Regions from separate parts of the uncultured Bacillus sp. genome, predicted to be linked through region 2. Evidence: a T-box and tRNA genes for the amino acid it is inferred to sense, from the RefSeq annotation. Region 2 holds a T-box; the other holds one or more tRNA genes.
The links. A T-box is a leader RNA that pairs with one kind of tRNA and senses whether it is charged. The one in region 2 lies ahead of valS (valine--tRNA ligase), so its partner is inferred to be a tRNA-Val.
Positions count from the first base shown of each region.

Region 1: it encodes a tRNA-Val, which carries the amino acid that the T-box ahead of valS (valine--tRNA ligase) is inferred to sense. The anticodon was not compared.

Region 1 is NZ_CATYRA010000003.1:69,022-77,106, forward strand. Features, by position in the region: gene Q5C82_RS06085 (Rap family tetratricopeptide repeat protein) at 1-606, opposite strand, end outside; partial or broken gene Q5C82_RS06090 (ribonuclease YeeF family protein) at 844-2,705, shown strand; gene Q5C82_RS06095 (contact-dependent growth inhibition system immunity protein) at 2,722-3,012, shown strand; partial or broken gene Q5C82_RS06100 (N-acetylmuramoyl-L-alanine amidase) at 3,058-3,723, opposite strand; tRNA gene Q5C82_RS06105 (tRNA-Val) at 3,887-3,959, opposite strand; gene Q5C82_RS06110 (DUF819 family protein) at 4,133-5,323, shown strand; partial or broken gene Q5C82_RS06115 (GNAT family N-acetyltransferase) at 5,393-5,937, shown strand; gene metC (cystathionine beta-lyase) at 5,966-7,138, opposite strand; gene metI (cystathionine gamma-synthase/O-acetylhomoserine thiolyase) at 7,131-8,085, opposite strand, start outside.
Region 2 is NZ_CATYRA010000004.1:255,461-263,545, forward strand. Features, by position in the region: gene hemL (glutamate-1-semialdehyde 2,1-aminomutase) at 1-184, shown strand, start outside; gene Q5C82_RS09045 (LysM peptidoglycan-binding domain-containing protein) at 318-2,528, shown strand; gene cotN (spore coat protein CotN) at 2,561-3,586, shown strand; gene Q5C82_RS09055 (hypothetical protein) at 3,605-3,796, opposite strand; T-box leader at 3,962-4,185, shown strand; gene valS (valine--tRNA ligase) at 4,246-6,888, shown strand; gene Q5C82_RS09065 (folylpolyglutamate synthase/dihydrofolate synthase family protein) at 6,949-8,085, shown strand, end outside.

The DNA.
Region 1 (8,085 bases), on a different contig from region 2:
AAGATGTGGCTGACTTTTTTCATAACGCTTAAAATCAATATAATTCCCTGAAATAACAAAGAGACATTGAACTTTCCGTACCTTATACAATTCATATTGATTGTAAACGTCTAATGCTTGTTTAACGTGGTGCATAGATACATGACTTTGCTTCATTCCATAATATGCTTCGGCTAACTTAAAATGAAACTCTGCTCTTTCGATTTCATCAGGAACGTGGATAAGTTCTTTCTCCGCCTCCCTATAATAGGCGATTGCTTTCACATATTGCTTTTGATCAAATTCATACATCCCCCGAAAAAACAGGGAGTAGTAAGACAATAAACCGGATATCCCTTTATTTGACGCCTCAATTTTTTCGAGTAACTCGTCAATAGTTGGTCTTATGCGTGTAGTTACTGGTTCTAAATAGTCTAGCATAAGCTGATGACGGAATTTCATTAATGAGAAATAAATCAGCAAATATTCATCCTCTTCCATCTGATTGATCTCTTGTTCCACCTCAGCTTTTAAAATCTCTGCATCTGGGACACTGAATTGACGAATCATCTTATACCATTCATTGATCTTTACGCCAACTTTAGACGATGGTAAAACTGGATTCACGAGACCCCTCCTCAAACACCTTTTATGTAATATTCTAACATTTCAAAAAATATGTATGTCCGCAAAAAAACCGCAAACTTTTTCGTTGCTAAAGTTCTGTTGTCCTAAATCATACTTGGGTATTTACACCTAATCCTAAAGTTTCATTTTCCATATAAAGAGATTCCTTTCTAATTTTGTCTTATGTCATGTGGTAAAATTTGGTTGCTAATTCCCCATGAATGAAAGGATATGAACATGAAAGTATTTGAAGCCAAATCACTGCTTTCTGAAGCAGATAAACGCGCAAAAGAATACAAAGAATTAAGAAGTCAGATGATCAATCTAAAAAAAGCCTTCAAAGCTGTAGCTGATTTAGATGACAGTGAGTTTTCAGGCAAAGGAGCCGATAACATCAAAGCATTTTATCAAGATCATGCGGGTGTGGCTGACAATTGGATTGATCTAATTGATATGAAAATTGCTTTTTTGACAAGCATTTCAGGCGCTTTAGAGGACGCTAGCTTGTCTGACGCATACATAGAAGAATCCTTCTTAGAACATGAATTGGCTAACGCCTACACAAAATCAAAATCCATTATGTCTGAACAGAAGAAAGCGATGAAAGATATTTTAAATGATATCGACGATATTCTTCCGCTTGATTTGTTCTCGACAGAAGACTTCAAAGACGAACTTGCAGATGCGGAGGACAAACGCAAAAAACAGTCGACAAACTAGGTAGTGTGGACGAAGCACTTGTTACTGAATATGCCCAGTCAGAGCCAAACGAGCAATTCATCAAGAAGGACTTCCAAAAGCTTGAGGAATCCACAGGCAAAGGCAAGAATGCTACACCCCTCCATTACAATGCCAAAGCTTATCGAGAAAGTGATATACATAAGAAAAAAGGCGATATTGAGAAACAAACTGAAGCTTATTTGAAGATCAAGAAAGACGAAGCGAAAGAACGAGAAATCAAAGAGCTAAAGAAGAAACTAGCTGACGGAGTGACGGACCCGGATGAATACTTAGAAATTGCCAAGAAAGTCGGCTATGAGAACCTTACCCCTGAACAGCTTGAATTTGTTTCATTTCTTGAACAGCGTAAAGCTTTCTTAGATAACGGAAAAGAAGTGTTGCAAATCATAGGTGATGGCGCCAAAGGTGCGATTGTTGGTGTATACGATTTTGCCAAGGATACCGGTGAAGGAGCTATTCAACTCGGATGGAATATCGGTTGGACAATTGACAACTTAAACAAGGATCCTCAAAAAGTGTTGGATACAGTTCTGGAATACGACTATCAAGCTGCCTTTCAAAGTATGGTTGACACATTGAAGGATGATTGGGATAAAAAAATGATTCACGGAGATGCATATACACGGATGCACTATGTTACTTATTTTGGCGGAAGTCTCCTGTTGTTGAAAGGTGGAAAGTCCTCTGTCTCAACAGGCTCGAAAGATCTTGCTAAAGTTGGGAAAGGAGCTGGTGGCACAATTAAGAAAGGTGGTCAGTCCGTAAAACAGTTTGTCAAATCTCCTGTCAATCGGTATACTCCTGCATTAGAAGGAATCCTTCAAGATGCTGAGAAAACCATTAACGTGAAAAATACTCCGCTGCTAAAAAGTATTGCGGAAGATAAAAAAGAGAGTGTACTCAGAAGATCTGAAAGTTCTAACAACATGGGTACAGGTAATGTCAAACAAGGTGATAGTACCCCTCTCGCACCTGGCGGCGGATTAGCTGCTCATGAAGCAAGAGGCGGACATTTATTACAAAAACATGTTGGGAAAACAGACAAAGAATTAATAGAAAGACTGAGAACTGATCCTAACCCACATATTACAGCTTCATCTACTTTTAAAGATAGGGCTACCGCTGAGAGAATCGCTAATTCAGTTTTAAACGATCCTAAAAATATAAAGAAAATCGAAAATTGGATTGATGATCCTAAAAAACCTAAATTAATGTTAAGATACAAGGGCGATGGAGAAATAATCGGCAGAAGTGTATCAAGAAATTCAGAACTAGTAGAAAACGTTACAAACGCAAAAATTATACTCAAAAAAGATAACAACGGTAACTTTATTCTTACAGGATATCCAACCAAATAGAAAGAGAGGAATTATCATGGATGAAAGTTATGATTTCTTAGACGAATTAGAAAATTTTTTAGGTGCAACATTTCATCAAGATATCCGATCCCCAGCACACGCATTAGACGAATTTATTGAGGAAATTAGTAAAGAAGGTTTGCTATTTACAGTAAAGTATTGCGAAGAGTTTCTTAATAGCGATCTAACTAAAGAAGAAAAGGAAGACATTATAAAGTGTAATGCTGAAATATATTTCCCGACAATGGGATTACCACCTATAGAATGGTTGAAAAGTGTAATAGAACAACTAAAAGAAGCTATTTAAAAGAAACACTGAAAGGCCCCCATTTTATGAGAGGGCCTTTTTATATTACTTCAACAACGCTTCAATTTTCGCCTTCGTCTTCGGACCATAAATACCATCTGCGGACAGCCCGTACATCAGCTGGAACCGTCTAACTGCATCAGCTGTTTGCGGTCCATAATAGCTATCGATCCCAAAGTTTTTGGCTTTCTTATCCGGATAGAAATGCAGCGCCGCTAACGCTGTTTGAATTTGCTCAACAGCATCGATGTGAATCAATGGGCTCATTACTTTAAAAATACCGGTAGGTAAATTGAAGGATGATTTCTTTTTGCTTGAACTTGATTTTTTCACTGTCTTGGACGAAGTTGTTTTCTTACTTGATGTTTTGCCGCCAAGCGCTTTTAATTCAGCATCAATCGCCGCTTTGACCTCATTCCAGCGTCCTTCCGATAAGGTGCGATGCGGGCAATACTTTCCGCTCCAATCTTGATGCTTACGCACACGATCAATACCCCATCCGCGTTCTTTGAGCAACTGCGCCACAAACTTGATTGCCAACTTTTCAGCAGCGTAGTATTTAGCGCCTCCTGACTTGCTGTAGCAGATTTCAACTCCGATAGCCTTACTACGATTCCCGGTACCGTTTGTGCCGTCTCCTGTGTGCCCTGCATTGCGATTTAACGGCAGTCCTTGAATAACCTCTTTGTCATCAACTGTAAAGTGGAAACTTGATCCTAGAAACCTAGCACAGAAACAGAGCTGGTTTTGAATTCCCCTTCAAAATCAGCTCAAAAAATAATTTCGTCCCCAATTCGTCCCCAACTCGATAAATGATGACAAAATCAATAAACAAGCAAAGTAAAAAACCCTTGCTACGCAAGGGTTTAAGCTATGATTCCGACTGGGCTCGAACCAGCGACCTCTACCCTGTCAAGGTAGCGCTCTCCCAGCTGAGCTACGGAATCATGATATGTATGTGTTGCTGGGTATGTTGTTGTCTTTCTGACAAGTTCTATTATATAACCTTCCCTTCTATTCGTCAACTGCTTTTTCAGAAAAACTTTTTTTCGGACTTGCTGTTCCGTTCCTTGGCCATTATAATATGTCTTAATTTTCTAACAATAGGGGTGATGAGGTTTTGCATTCTTTGATTTCTTCTGATGATGTTTGGGTACTGTGGGGATTTATTGCGGTGTGGGCGGCAGTGAGCATCGGACTGGAGCAGCGCTTTAAGTGGGCGTCCGCTGTGTCCGGAGCTATCATTGCGCTTTTAGGTGCTATGGTGTTTACAAATATAGGAGTGCTTCCTGTTGAGTCGTCTGTATACGATACTGTGTGGTCTTATGTGGTGCCGCTGGCGATTCCTCTTTTGCTGTTTCAGATCAATGTGCGGCAGATTTTTAAGGAAAGCAGGCATTTGCTCTTTATTTTTCTGATTAGCTCCGCTGGCACTGTGCTTGGGAGCATCCTCTCTTTTTTTCTATTCAAACAGCATATTCCTTATCTAGATAAAATCGGCGGAATGATCAGCGCCTCTTATATCGGCGGCGGGATCAACTTTGCGGCGATGGCGGCAAAATTTGAGACGCCGGGGGAATATGTGTCGGCTACCGTTGTGGCAGATCATGTTATGATGGCGCTTTTGTTTTTTATATTAATCAGTATTCCTGCAGTTAAATGGTTTCAGCGGCATTATGCTATGCCGTTTGAAGAAAAAGTAAAAGCCGATGGAAAGAGCGGAAACAGTGCAGAAAGCTATTGGAAACGGAAGGACATTTCCTTAAAGGATATCGCTTTTAATGCCGGTGCTGCTTTTGCGCTTGTTGCGGTTAGTGTGAAGATTTCCGGCTTTTTTAAAAGCCTTTTTTCTCATCCCCTTTTGACCGGAACGCTTGGCGATCAGTATCTGATACTTACGTCTTTAACTGTTCTCATCATTTTTCTTTTCCCGCGTTTTTTTGAAAGGCTTAATGGATCTCAGGAGCTTGGAACCTTTTTGATTTATTTGTTTTTTGTAGTGATTGGCATTCCTGCAGATCTGCGCTTAATCGTTACCAATGCGCCTCTTATTCTATTATTTGTGTTTATCATTGCGATAAGCAACTTAACTATTTCCTTAGCCGTCGGAAAATTGTTCCGCGTGCGGCTTGAGGAAATTCTGCTCGCTGTCAACGCTGCGGTCGGGGGGCCAACGACCGCAGCTGCGATGGCAATTGCCAAGGGTTGGCGGGAGCTTGTCGCCCCGATCATGCTTGTCGGTACGCTCGGCTACTTAATTGGAAACTATGTCGGAACCTTTATGGGAAACTGGTTTTCTTCTTTCTTATAAAAAGGATTTTTGCAGTTTCCTGAGAATAATGTAAGAGGAATGCCAACATGAGAACGGAGAGATCAATGTATGTTAAAAGGAAATACAATTTATGTAAGACCCTTAGAAGTAAAGGATGCGGAAGAAAATCTGCGGCTGCAAAGCGAAAACCAAGATTTTTTCGAACAGTTCTCCATGATACGCGCAGACGATTATTATACGATTGAGGGTCAGAGAAAACGAATTAGAGAGTATCAGCAAAGACTGGAGAAGGATGAAGAGTATCATTTTGGCATTTTTGCAGCGTCAGATGATACATTAATCGGGACAGTTTCGCTCTTTCAAATCATCCGGGGGCGCTGCAAACTGCGTTCATCGGGTATTTTTTAGACAAAGCCCATAATGGAAAGGGCCTTATGACAGAGGCCGTCAAATTGATTGTTGATTTTGCGTTTCACGAATTGAAACTGCACCGTATTGAAGCCGGTGTGATGCCACGCAATCTCGGGTCCATGCGTGTATTGGAAAAAGCGGGATTTCATAAAGAGGGCATCGCCCGAAAAAATGTGAAAATCAACGGCGTTTGGGAGGATCATCAAGTCCTCGCGATTCTGAATCCTGATGATGAACAATAAAAGAAGCCGGGCCATCCCCGGCTTCGTTTTAACGAACCGCCACTGGCGCAATTTCTTTCAGCGCTTGTTCGAAATCACGTTCTAAATCATCTGCATGTTCGACTCCCACGCTAAGGCGAAGCAAGCCGTCTGTGATGCCGCGTTTTTCACGCTCTTCCTTAGGCATTGCCGCGTGTGACATCGTTGCCGGATAGGACAAAATCGATTCCACGGCGCCAAGACTTACAGCAAAGACCGGAAGTGATACATTCTCTACTAATTTCTTAACGGCCTCTTTGCTTTCAAGCTCAAAAGATAGCACGGCGCCCGCTCCCGTTGACTGGCTTTTATGGGTTTCGGCCCCCGGATGATCAGACAGCCCCGGATAATATACGCGTTTCACCGCCGGATGCTTCTGGAAAAATTCAGCAAGCCGCTGCGCTGTTTGGCTCGCTTTCTCTAAACGGACCTGTAATGTTTTTAATCCGCGCAGCACGAGCCAGCAATCTTGCACCCCTAGGACCGCGCCAAACGCGTTTTGCAGCTTATATAACTGCTTCCCAAGCTCATCATCCTTGACAGCAGCCAGGCCTGAGAGCACATCACTGTGTCCGCTCAAGAACTTTGTTGCACTGTGAAGCACAATATCCACGCCGAGATCAAGCGGCCGCTGCAGTGCAGGTGTCATGAATGTATTGTCCAAAAAGGTCAAACAGCCGTTTTCTTTTGCAAGCTGAACCACCGCTTGAATATCAGTAATCCCAAGTGTCGGATTTGAAGGTGTCTCCATATAAATGACCTTTGTATTCGGCTTGATATTCCGCGCCACTTCGTTACTATCCGTCATATCAACAAACGTGTGTTCAATGCCAAACCGGGTCAGCACCTCTGTTACCATGCGGAAGGTTCCTCCGTATACATCTTCTGTCACAAGAACGTGATCGCCCTGTGACAGAAGTAAAAATGCTGTTGAAATCGCAGCCATGCCTGAACTGAAAGCAAATCCTCTCGTTCCGCCTTCCAGTGCGGCAATTGTTTCTTCGAGAGCTGTTCTTGTCGGCGTTCCTGAGCGGCTGTAATCGTATGCGCCAAACTCTTCAAATGAAGATTGGTGAAAAGTCGATGCGTGCTGGATCGGTACACTGACCGCTCCTGTTGCGCCGTCTGTTTTAAATGGATTGTGCACGAGCTGGGTTTCCAGCGTCCAATTGTGATTACTCAAAAGAAACAGCTCCCTCTTTGACCTGACATAACGCTTGTTTTAGGTCTTCTTTTAAATCTTCCGCATGTTCAATTCCGACCGAAAAACGCAGCAAACGATTGCAGACCCCATTTGCGATGCGGATTTCTTCAGGAATATCCATGTGCGTCTGTGTGGCAGGGTATGTAATAAAGCTCTCCACCCCGCCGAGGCTTTCTGCGAAACAAATGGTCTTCAGCGCTTTTAAAAACGGGTTAACCCACTCTTCTTTTTGAAGACGGAAGGACAGCATGCCGCCTTTTCCGGGATACAGTACATCGGCAATTTCCTCCTGCTCTTCTAAAAACGCCGCAAGCCCCTGCGCGTTTGCCTGATGCTGGCGCATTCTGAGGCTCAGCGTTTTCATTCCTCTCATCAGAAGCCACGAATCAAACGGAGGCAGGACGGCGCCGATCGCATTTTGATGTTGAAACATTTCCTCACCAAGCTTTTCATCCTTTACAACGACAAGCCCCGCAAGCAGGTCGTTATGCCCTCCTAAATACTTGGTTGCACTGTGAATTACAATGTCTGCTCCCAGCTCAAGCGGCCGCTGCAAGACCGGTGTATAAAATGTATTATCAACGATCAGCAGAAGACCGTACTCTTTTGTAATCCGGGCGATCTTTTCAATGTCCGCCTCCTGCATAAGCGGATTTGTCGGTGTTTCTACAAACACAGCTTTTGTATTCGGCGTAATCTTAGAGCGTAAACAGTCCTCATCGCTGAAATCATCATAATGAAAGATCAATCCATATTTTTTCCATTCGTTTTCAAACAGACGGTACGTGCCGCCATATAGGTCCGATGAAACGATCAGTTCATCTCCGCTTTTAAACAGCGCCATAATCGTTTGGATGGCAGCCATTCCCGAACTGAAGGCAAGCCCTCTCGCTCCGTTTTCTAAGCTGGCGATCGCGTCCTCAACA
Region 2 (8,085 bases):
AACAGCCAAAGCATCTGATTTGAAGCTGTTTGCTAACTATTATAAAGGCATGGCAAATGAAGGTGTATTCCTTCCGCCATCACAATTCGAAGGCCTTTTTCTTTCAACGGCTCACACTGAGGAAGATATTGAAAAAACAATCCAGGCAGCTGAGAAAGTATTTGCTGAGATCAGCCGCGGATAAGAGTGAAAACCGGTATCAAGGACATCCTTGTACCGGTTTTTTTCTGTGCTCGCCCACTCATAATTTCCCCAGTTCATACATACACCTTTAGTGACATCTAATTTTAAGGATTAGATGAAAGGAGGATACGAACTTGCCGCAAAATCATCGATTGCAATTTTCTGTAGAAGAATCGATCTGTTTCCAAAAAGGACAGGAAGTTTCTGAACTGCTTTCTATTTCATTAGATCCTGACATTAGGGTTCAGGAAGTAAATGATTATGTATCAATCAGAGGATCGCTTGAACTTACAGGTGAGTACAACATAGATCAAAACAAACATATCGAAGAGTTTTATACTGATAAGCGGTTTGTTGAAGAAGTCAGAAAGAGAGAGGATGGAAGCGCAGAACTGACTCACTGTTTTCCTGTGGATATTACCATTCCGAAAAATAAAGTGAGTCATTTACAGGATGTCTTCGTCTTTATTGACGCATTTGACTATCAATTAACGGATTCTCGCATTTTAACGATTCAAGCTGATTTAGCGATCGAAGGGCTTTTGGATGATACGGCAGACAAAGAACCGGAGATTCCTCTATATGAGGCTCCTGCGGCATTCAGAGAGGAAGAGATTTCAGAGCCGCCGATACAAAGTGCAGCAGAAACGGGTTTACCTTCGGCAGCGGAAGCAGTTTTGCAGGATGAACCTCCAGCCGAACCGCCAGAACTTTTTGTCTCGAAAGCGGGCCTCCGTGAAGAACTGGAAACAGAAAAAGCAGAATCTGCGCCGCCGGAATCAGTCGCTTTAGAATCAGAGGCGCGAAAAAATCTGAAAGAGGAAGCCGAGCCGCCAGAGCTTCTGGTGCAGGAAGCAGAGAGTCGTGAAGAATCGGAAACAGAAGAAGCTGAGCCAGAAGCTGATGCTTCAGAAATAGAGAATCAAGAGATCGTTAAAGCAGAAAATGAAACGCCAGAGCCAGCAGCTGCAATAGCAGATGTTCGTGAAGAAGCGGACCCTCCAGCGGAGGCTGATCTTCGTAAAGATTCTGGAGCAGAAGGATCGCCTGCTTTGGAAGCTGAACTACATGCAGAGACTGTGATTGCAGAGGAGAAAGCAGAAACTCCAGTGTCTCCTATTCTTGAATATGCGTTGCGCCAAGAGGCTCAAAATGAGGAAGCGGCTCAACCGGAGCACGCTGAGCCTGCATTCCGTCAAGAAGAGAAAGAAGCAGCTCAACCGGAAGACGCTGAGCCTGCATTCCGTCAAGAAGAGAAAGAAGCAGCTCAACCGGAGCACGCTGAGCCTGCATTCCGTCAAGAAGCAGAAGAAGCGGCTCAACCGGAGCACGCTGAGCCCGCACTCCGTCAAGAAGCAGAAGAAGCGGCTCAACCGGAGCACGCTGAGCCCGCACTCCGTCAAGAAGAGAAAGAAGCGGCTCAACCGGAGCACGCTGAGCCCGCACTCCGTCATGAAGCGGAAGAAGCGGCTCAATCGGAGCATGCCGAGCCTGCACTACGTCATGAAGAGAAAGAAGCGGCTCAACCGGAAGACGCTGAGCCCGCACTCCGTCAAGAAGCGGAAGAAACGGCTCAACCGAAACACACTGAGCCTGCGTTTCGTCAAAAAGAGAAAGAAGCGCCTCAACTGGAGCACGCTGAGCCTGCACTACGTCAAGAAGAGAAAGAAACAGCTCAACCAGAACATGCTGAACCTGCGCTTCGTCAAGAAGCGGAAGAAGCTCTGGAGGCTGAATCTCAGGCCATTCTAGAGAAGAAAACAGCCCCAGCTCCATATATGGAGAATGACGAAACCGCTTTACAGCTTCATTTCAAGCAAAAAGCAAGCTCGGAGGAGGCACCTCAAGAAGAGTCTGCACCGGCATACCGCACCTTCCTGCCCGAACATGAAGAGGAGGATTCTTTTTATTCAGCGCCTAAGCTGCTGGAAGAGGAAGAACAAGGGGAAGAAAGCTTTGAAATTGAAGTGAGAAAAATACCACCGGCTGAAGAGCCTGAGGAAGAAACAGCTCTTCAATCCTTCCAGCTGCCTGATACCTCAGAGACTGAAAGGAAGGAAGCGAATGCTGTTCCTAGGGTTGCTCCTGCTGCTGAAACGAAAGAACCTCAAACAAAGGAAAGTGATAATTCTCTTTATTTAACAAAACTTTTTACGAGAGAAGAGGATGAGTTTTCGAGAATGAAAATATGCATTGTTCAGCAGGAAGATACGATCGAACGTTTATGCGAACGGTATGAAATCACATCCCAGCAGCTGATCAGAATGAATTCTTTAGCCTTGGACGATGAATTGAAAGCAGGGCAGATCCTCTATATTCCTCAATATAACAACAGCCATGCATAAGCCGTAAGCGATCGGAAAATGTGGTGAATGGAATGGAAGATACCCAATCGGTTCTTCAGAAATACGGACTGACTGCTCAATTTATTGAGCCTGTCAGTCCTCGTGTGTGGAAAGTGTATACAGACTATGGTGTATTTGCCCTGAAAAAATTGAAATCGGTTCGCAGCAAACAGTTTACAGATCATATGGTGGCGATTGAGGAAAAAGGTTTTCGTTCATTTGTTCCCGTTTACAGAACAAATAGCGGTGAGTTTTTCTCAGAAGGTATACAATCCGGAGATTCCTATTATTTAATGCCTTGGCTTCAATTTGACCAGGAGGAAGAACGGGATCAGAAACATGCTTATTTATTTAGAGAAACAGCCCGCCTTCACGAGAGAACCGCGCAGGAAATAAAGATCAGACGTGATGATATTGAACGTTATTACGGACAAACGAAAAAAAAGTGGGAACATGATAAAATTTTTTATGAACAGTTTGTAGACAGAGCGGAGAAGGAATGGTACCTTTCCCCTTTTGGACTTCAGGCCGTAACCTATTTTTCAGAAACCATTTCGGCGGTGAATTTTGCGCTGGAGCGCTTGGAGGACTGGTATGAGTCGGCAAAAGAGAAGGGTGACTCAAGGGTTGTGATGAACCACGGCAGCCTGTCCATTCACCATTTTCTGTATAATGATACAGGGACCGGGTATTTCACAAACTTCGAAAGAGCGTCTGTCGGCCCGCCGCAAAACGACTTACTCGGCTTTTATACAAAAATGTTCAGAGGCATTCCGAAAGCTTGTCCGGAATGCGTTGAATGGTTTTATGCATACACGAAATCATTCCCTTTGCGTGAAGCGGAAGTCAGTCTTTTTCTCGGCTATATGGCATTTCCGGCAGCCATGTACAAGGTGCTGAACCGTTATCAAACCGGGAAAAGACAGGATGAAAAAAATGAATGTACGCAATTATTAAAGGCTTATTGGCAAATGAAAAATATAGAGCCGTTTGTGATGAAAATTCATCAGACTGAACAAGAGAAAAAATTCCAGGCTGAAAACGAGTCCACGTCTTAATGGCGCGGACTTGTTTGTTTATATCCATTCTAAATGAAGAGCACAAGCTAAAAAGATTAGGATTGCGAGCAGCAAAACATCAAAGGTTGTCGGAAAGAAAATGGTTCTGATTCCTTGAAAAATCGTAATGGGAATAATCACTTGTGCGGATACAAGCCGAATTTGCCTGACCCACGGCGGCAGGGAATAAGAGCTGAAACGTTTCTTCACGGTGCATCCTCCTCTACGCATTTACAAGCATCATATGTATACTTGGTCAATAGGTGCCTGCCCATCTTGTATAGGAAGCAGTATTTTTGGAAAAGATGATTGACGAATCAAAAACACTTTTACTATAATAAAGAACATAAATAAAGTATATAATGAGCTGATAGATACACCGCTTAGAACGGGAAGAGTACAAGAAAGACGCATGCAGAGAGAGAAGCCGCTTGCTGAAAGGCTTCTTATGTTGTCTGATTGGAAGGTCGCCCGGGAGCATAATTTCTTGAAAGAAGAGTAGAGAAATTCGGGAAACACCCGTTATCCGTTATAAGTGCATGAACTGATAAAGTTCGTGAAAAAAGGTGGTACCGCGAAAGAGCTTTTTCGTCCTTTTCCCAAGGATGAAGAGCTCTTTTTTCGTTCTCAGCCATTTTTAAACATGTTGGAGGGTTATGATGGAAACGAATGAACAAACAATGCCGACGAAATACGATCCGGCAGCTGTTGAGAAAGACCGATATGATTTTTGGCTAAAAGGCAAATTTTTCGAAGCGGGCAGTGACCAGACAAAAGAGCCGTACTCTGTTGTTATTCCGCCGCCAAACGTAACAGGAAGACTTCACCTTGGCCACGCGTGGGACACAACGCTGCAAGACATTGTAACAAGAATGAAACGCATGCAGGGCTATGATGTGCTGTGGCTTCCGGGTATGGACCACGCCGGCATTGCGACACAGGCTAAAGTGGAAGCGAAACTTCGTGAAGAAGGCAAATCCCGCTATGATCTTGGCCGCGAGAAATTCCTCGAAGAAACGTGGAAGTGGAAGGAAGAGTATGCGGACTTTATTCGCAGCCAGTGGGCGAAATTAGGGCTTGGCCTTGATTATTCCCGTGAACGTTTTACACTGGATGAGGGCTTAAGCAAAGCAGTTCGCGAAGTATTCGTTAAGCTTTATGAAAAAGGCCTGATTTACAGAGGTGAATATATTATTAACTGGGACCCTGCGACAAAAACAGCTTTATCTGACATTGAGGTCATTTACAAGGATGTTCAGGGCGCGTTCTATCATATGAGCTATCCGCTCGCTGACGGTTCAGGTTCAATTGAAATTGCAACGACACGTCCTGAAACGATGCTCGGTGATACAGCGGTTGCAGTTCATCCTGAAGATGAGCGCTATAAGCATCTTATCGGAAAAACGGTGATCCTGCCGATTGTAAATCGTGAAATTCCGATTGTCGGTGATGACTACGTTGATATGGAATTTGGTTCAGGTGCGGTGAAAATTACGCCTGCTCATGATCCGAACGACTTCGAGCTTGGCAACCGCCATAACTTAGAACGCATTCTTGTCATGAATGAAGACGGCACAATGAACGAAAATGCGCTGCAATATCAAGGCATGGATCGCTTCGAATGCCGCAAAAAGCTTGTTAAAGATTTACAGGAGGCAGGCGTTCTCTTCAAAATCGAGGATCATATGCATTCTGTCGGCCATAGTGAACGAAGCGGGGCTGTAGTTGAGCCTTATCTTTCTACCCAATGGTTTGTGCGCATGCAGCCGCTTGCTGATGAAGCGATTGAGTTGCAAAAGAAAGAAGAAAAAGTCAACTTTGTGCCTGACCGTTTCGAAAAAACGTATTTACACTGGATGGAAAACATCCGCGACTGGTGTATTTCCCGTCAGTTGTGGTGGGGCCACCGTATTCCTGCTTGGTATCATAAAGAAACAGGTGAGCTATATGTCGGGCTTGAAGCGCCTGAGGACAGCGAAAATTGGGAACAGGATTCAGACGTACTGGATACATGGTTCAGTTCTGCGCTCTGGCCTTTCTCCACTATGGGCTGGCCTGATATAACGGCTGAAGACTTTAAACGCTACTATCCGACTGACGTTCTCGTGACAGGGTACGACATCATTTTCTTCTGGGTGTCACGCATGATTTTCCAAGGCATTGAATTTACAGGCGAGCGCCCGTTCAAAGATGTTTTAATCCATGGCTTAATCCGTGACGAGCAAGGCCGAAAAATGAGTAAATCTCTTGGCAACGGTGTCGATCCAATGGATGTCATTGACAAGTACGGAGCCGATTCTCTACGTTATTTCCTTGCGACTGGAAGCTCTCCTGGCCAAGATCTGCGCTTCAGCTATGAAAAAGTGGAATCGACTTGGAATTTTGCCAATAAAATTTGGAATGCCTCCCGTTTTGCATTAATGAACATGGACGGCATGACATACGATGAACTTGATCTGTCAGGCGAAAAATCAGTAGCTGACAAGTGGATTTTAACGCGATTAAATGAAACGATTGAGCATGTGACTCAGCTTGCTGATCGATATGAATTTGGTGAAGTCGGACGCCATTTATATAACTTTATTTGGGACGATTTCTGTGATTGGTATATTGAAATGGCGAAGCTTCCGCTTTACGGAGAAGACGAAGCGGCTAAGAAAACAACTCGTTCCATCCTTGCTTACGTACTGGATCAAACGATGCGCCTGCTCCATCCGTTTATGCCATTCTTAACGGAGGAAATTTGGCAGCACCTTCCTCATCAAGGGGAATCGATTACAGTAAGTCAATGGCCTGTTGTAGTACCGGAGCATACCGATACTGAAGCGGCAACTGACATGAAGCTTCTTGTTGAGCTGATCCGTTCTGTGCGTAATATCCGCAGTGAAGTCAATACGCCAATGAGCAAGCAGGTTGAACTGTATATTAAAACAAGCACAGACGAAATAGCAGCCCGTCTCGAAGCGAACCGTTCATATGTTGAACGCTTTACGAATCCGAGCGTGCTAAAAATCGGCACGGGTATCGAGACTGTTGATAAAGCGATGACGGCTGTTGTCTCAGGAGCAGAGGTTATTCTTCCGCTTGAAGGCTTAATTAATATTGATGAAGAAATTGCCCGTCTGCAAAAAGAATTCGATAAGCTGACGAAAGAAGTCGAGCGCGTCCAAAAGAAACTTGGAAATGAAGGATTTATAAAAAAAGCGCCTGCGCACGTAATTGATGAAGAACGTGAAAAAGAAAAAGATTATGTGGCAAAGCGTGACGCTGTTCAAAAACGAATGGCTGAGCTGAAGGGCTAATGAAAAGCCGGGGCGGTTTCTAGAGGAAACCGCCTTGTCTTATAAAAGAGGGGATTATCATTGTTTACTGCATATGAAGAAGCGCGCAGCTGGATTCACGGGCGGCTGAAATTCGGAGTCAAGCCCGGACTCGGCCGAATGGAGCAGCTGATGGCGCGGTTAGGGCATCCTGAAAAGAAAATCCGTGCGTTCCACGTCGCAGGAACAAACGGTAAAGGATCAACTGTCGCTTTTATCCGTTCTATGGTGCAAGAAGCCGGATATACGGTTGGAACGTTTACGTCACCTTATATCATTACGTTTAATGAACGGATCAGTGTTAACGGGACACCGATTTCAGATGAGGAATGGACAGCACTCGTCAATCAGATTAAACCGCACGTTGAAGCGCTTGATCAAACGGAATACGGACAGCCGACAGAATTTGAAATTATGACGGCATGTGCATTTTTATATTTTGCAGAGTTTCATAAGGTCGACTTTGTTATTTTTGAAACAGGTCTGGGGGGGAGATTTGACTCTACGAATGTAGTTGAACCGCTTTTAACTGTGATCACAAGCATTGGACACGACCATATGAACATTTTGGGAAACACCATTGAAGAAATTGCTGGGGAAAAGGCCGGAATTATTAAAGAAGGTATACCAATTGTTACAGCTGTTACTCAGCCGGAAGCCTTACAGGTTATTCGTCATGAAGCTGAACGACATGCTGCGCCGTTCCAGTCACTACATGATACATGTGTTATTTTCAATGAAGAGGCTCTGCCTGCGGGAGAACAGTTTTCATTCAAAACGGCTGAGAAGTGTTATGAAGATATTCGGACATCTCTGATCGGCACACATCAAAGACAAAATGCGGCTTTGTCCATTTTGGCTGCCGAGTGGCTTAATAGAGAGAACATTGCCCGTATCAGTGATGAGGCGTTAAGAAGCGGGCTTGTAAAGGCTGCTTGGCCGGGGCGGTTAGAGCTTGTTCAGGAACATCCACCGGTATACTTAGACGGTGCGCATAACGAAGAAGGTGTTGAGAAGTTAGCGGAAACGATGAAACAGCGTTTCCCTGATTCCCGCATTTCTGTGGTGTTTAGCGCGTTAAAGGACAAACCGTATCAAAACATGATTAAGAGACTGGAAACCATAGCGCATGCGATTCATTTTGCTTCTTTTGATTTCCCGCGTGCTTCTCTTGCAAAA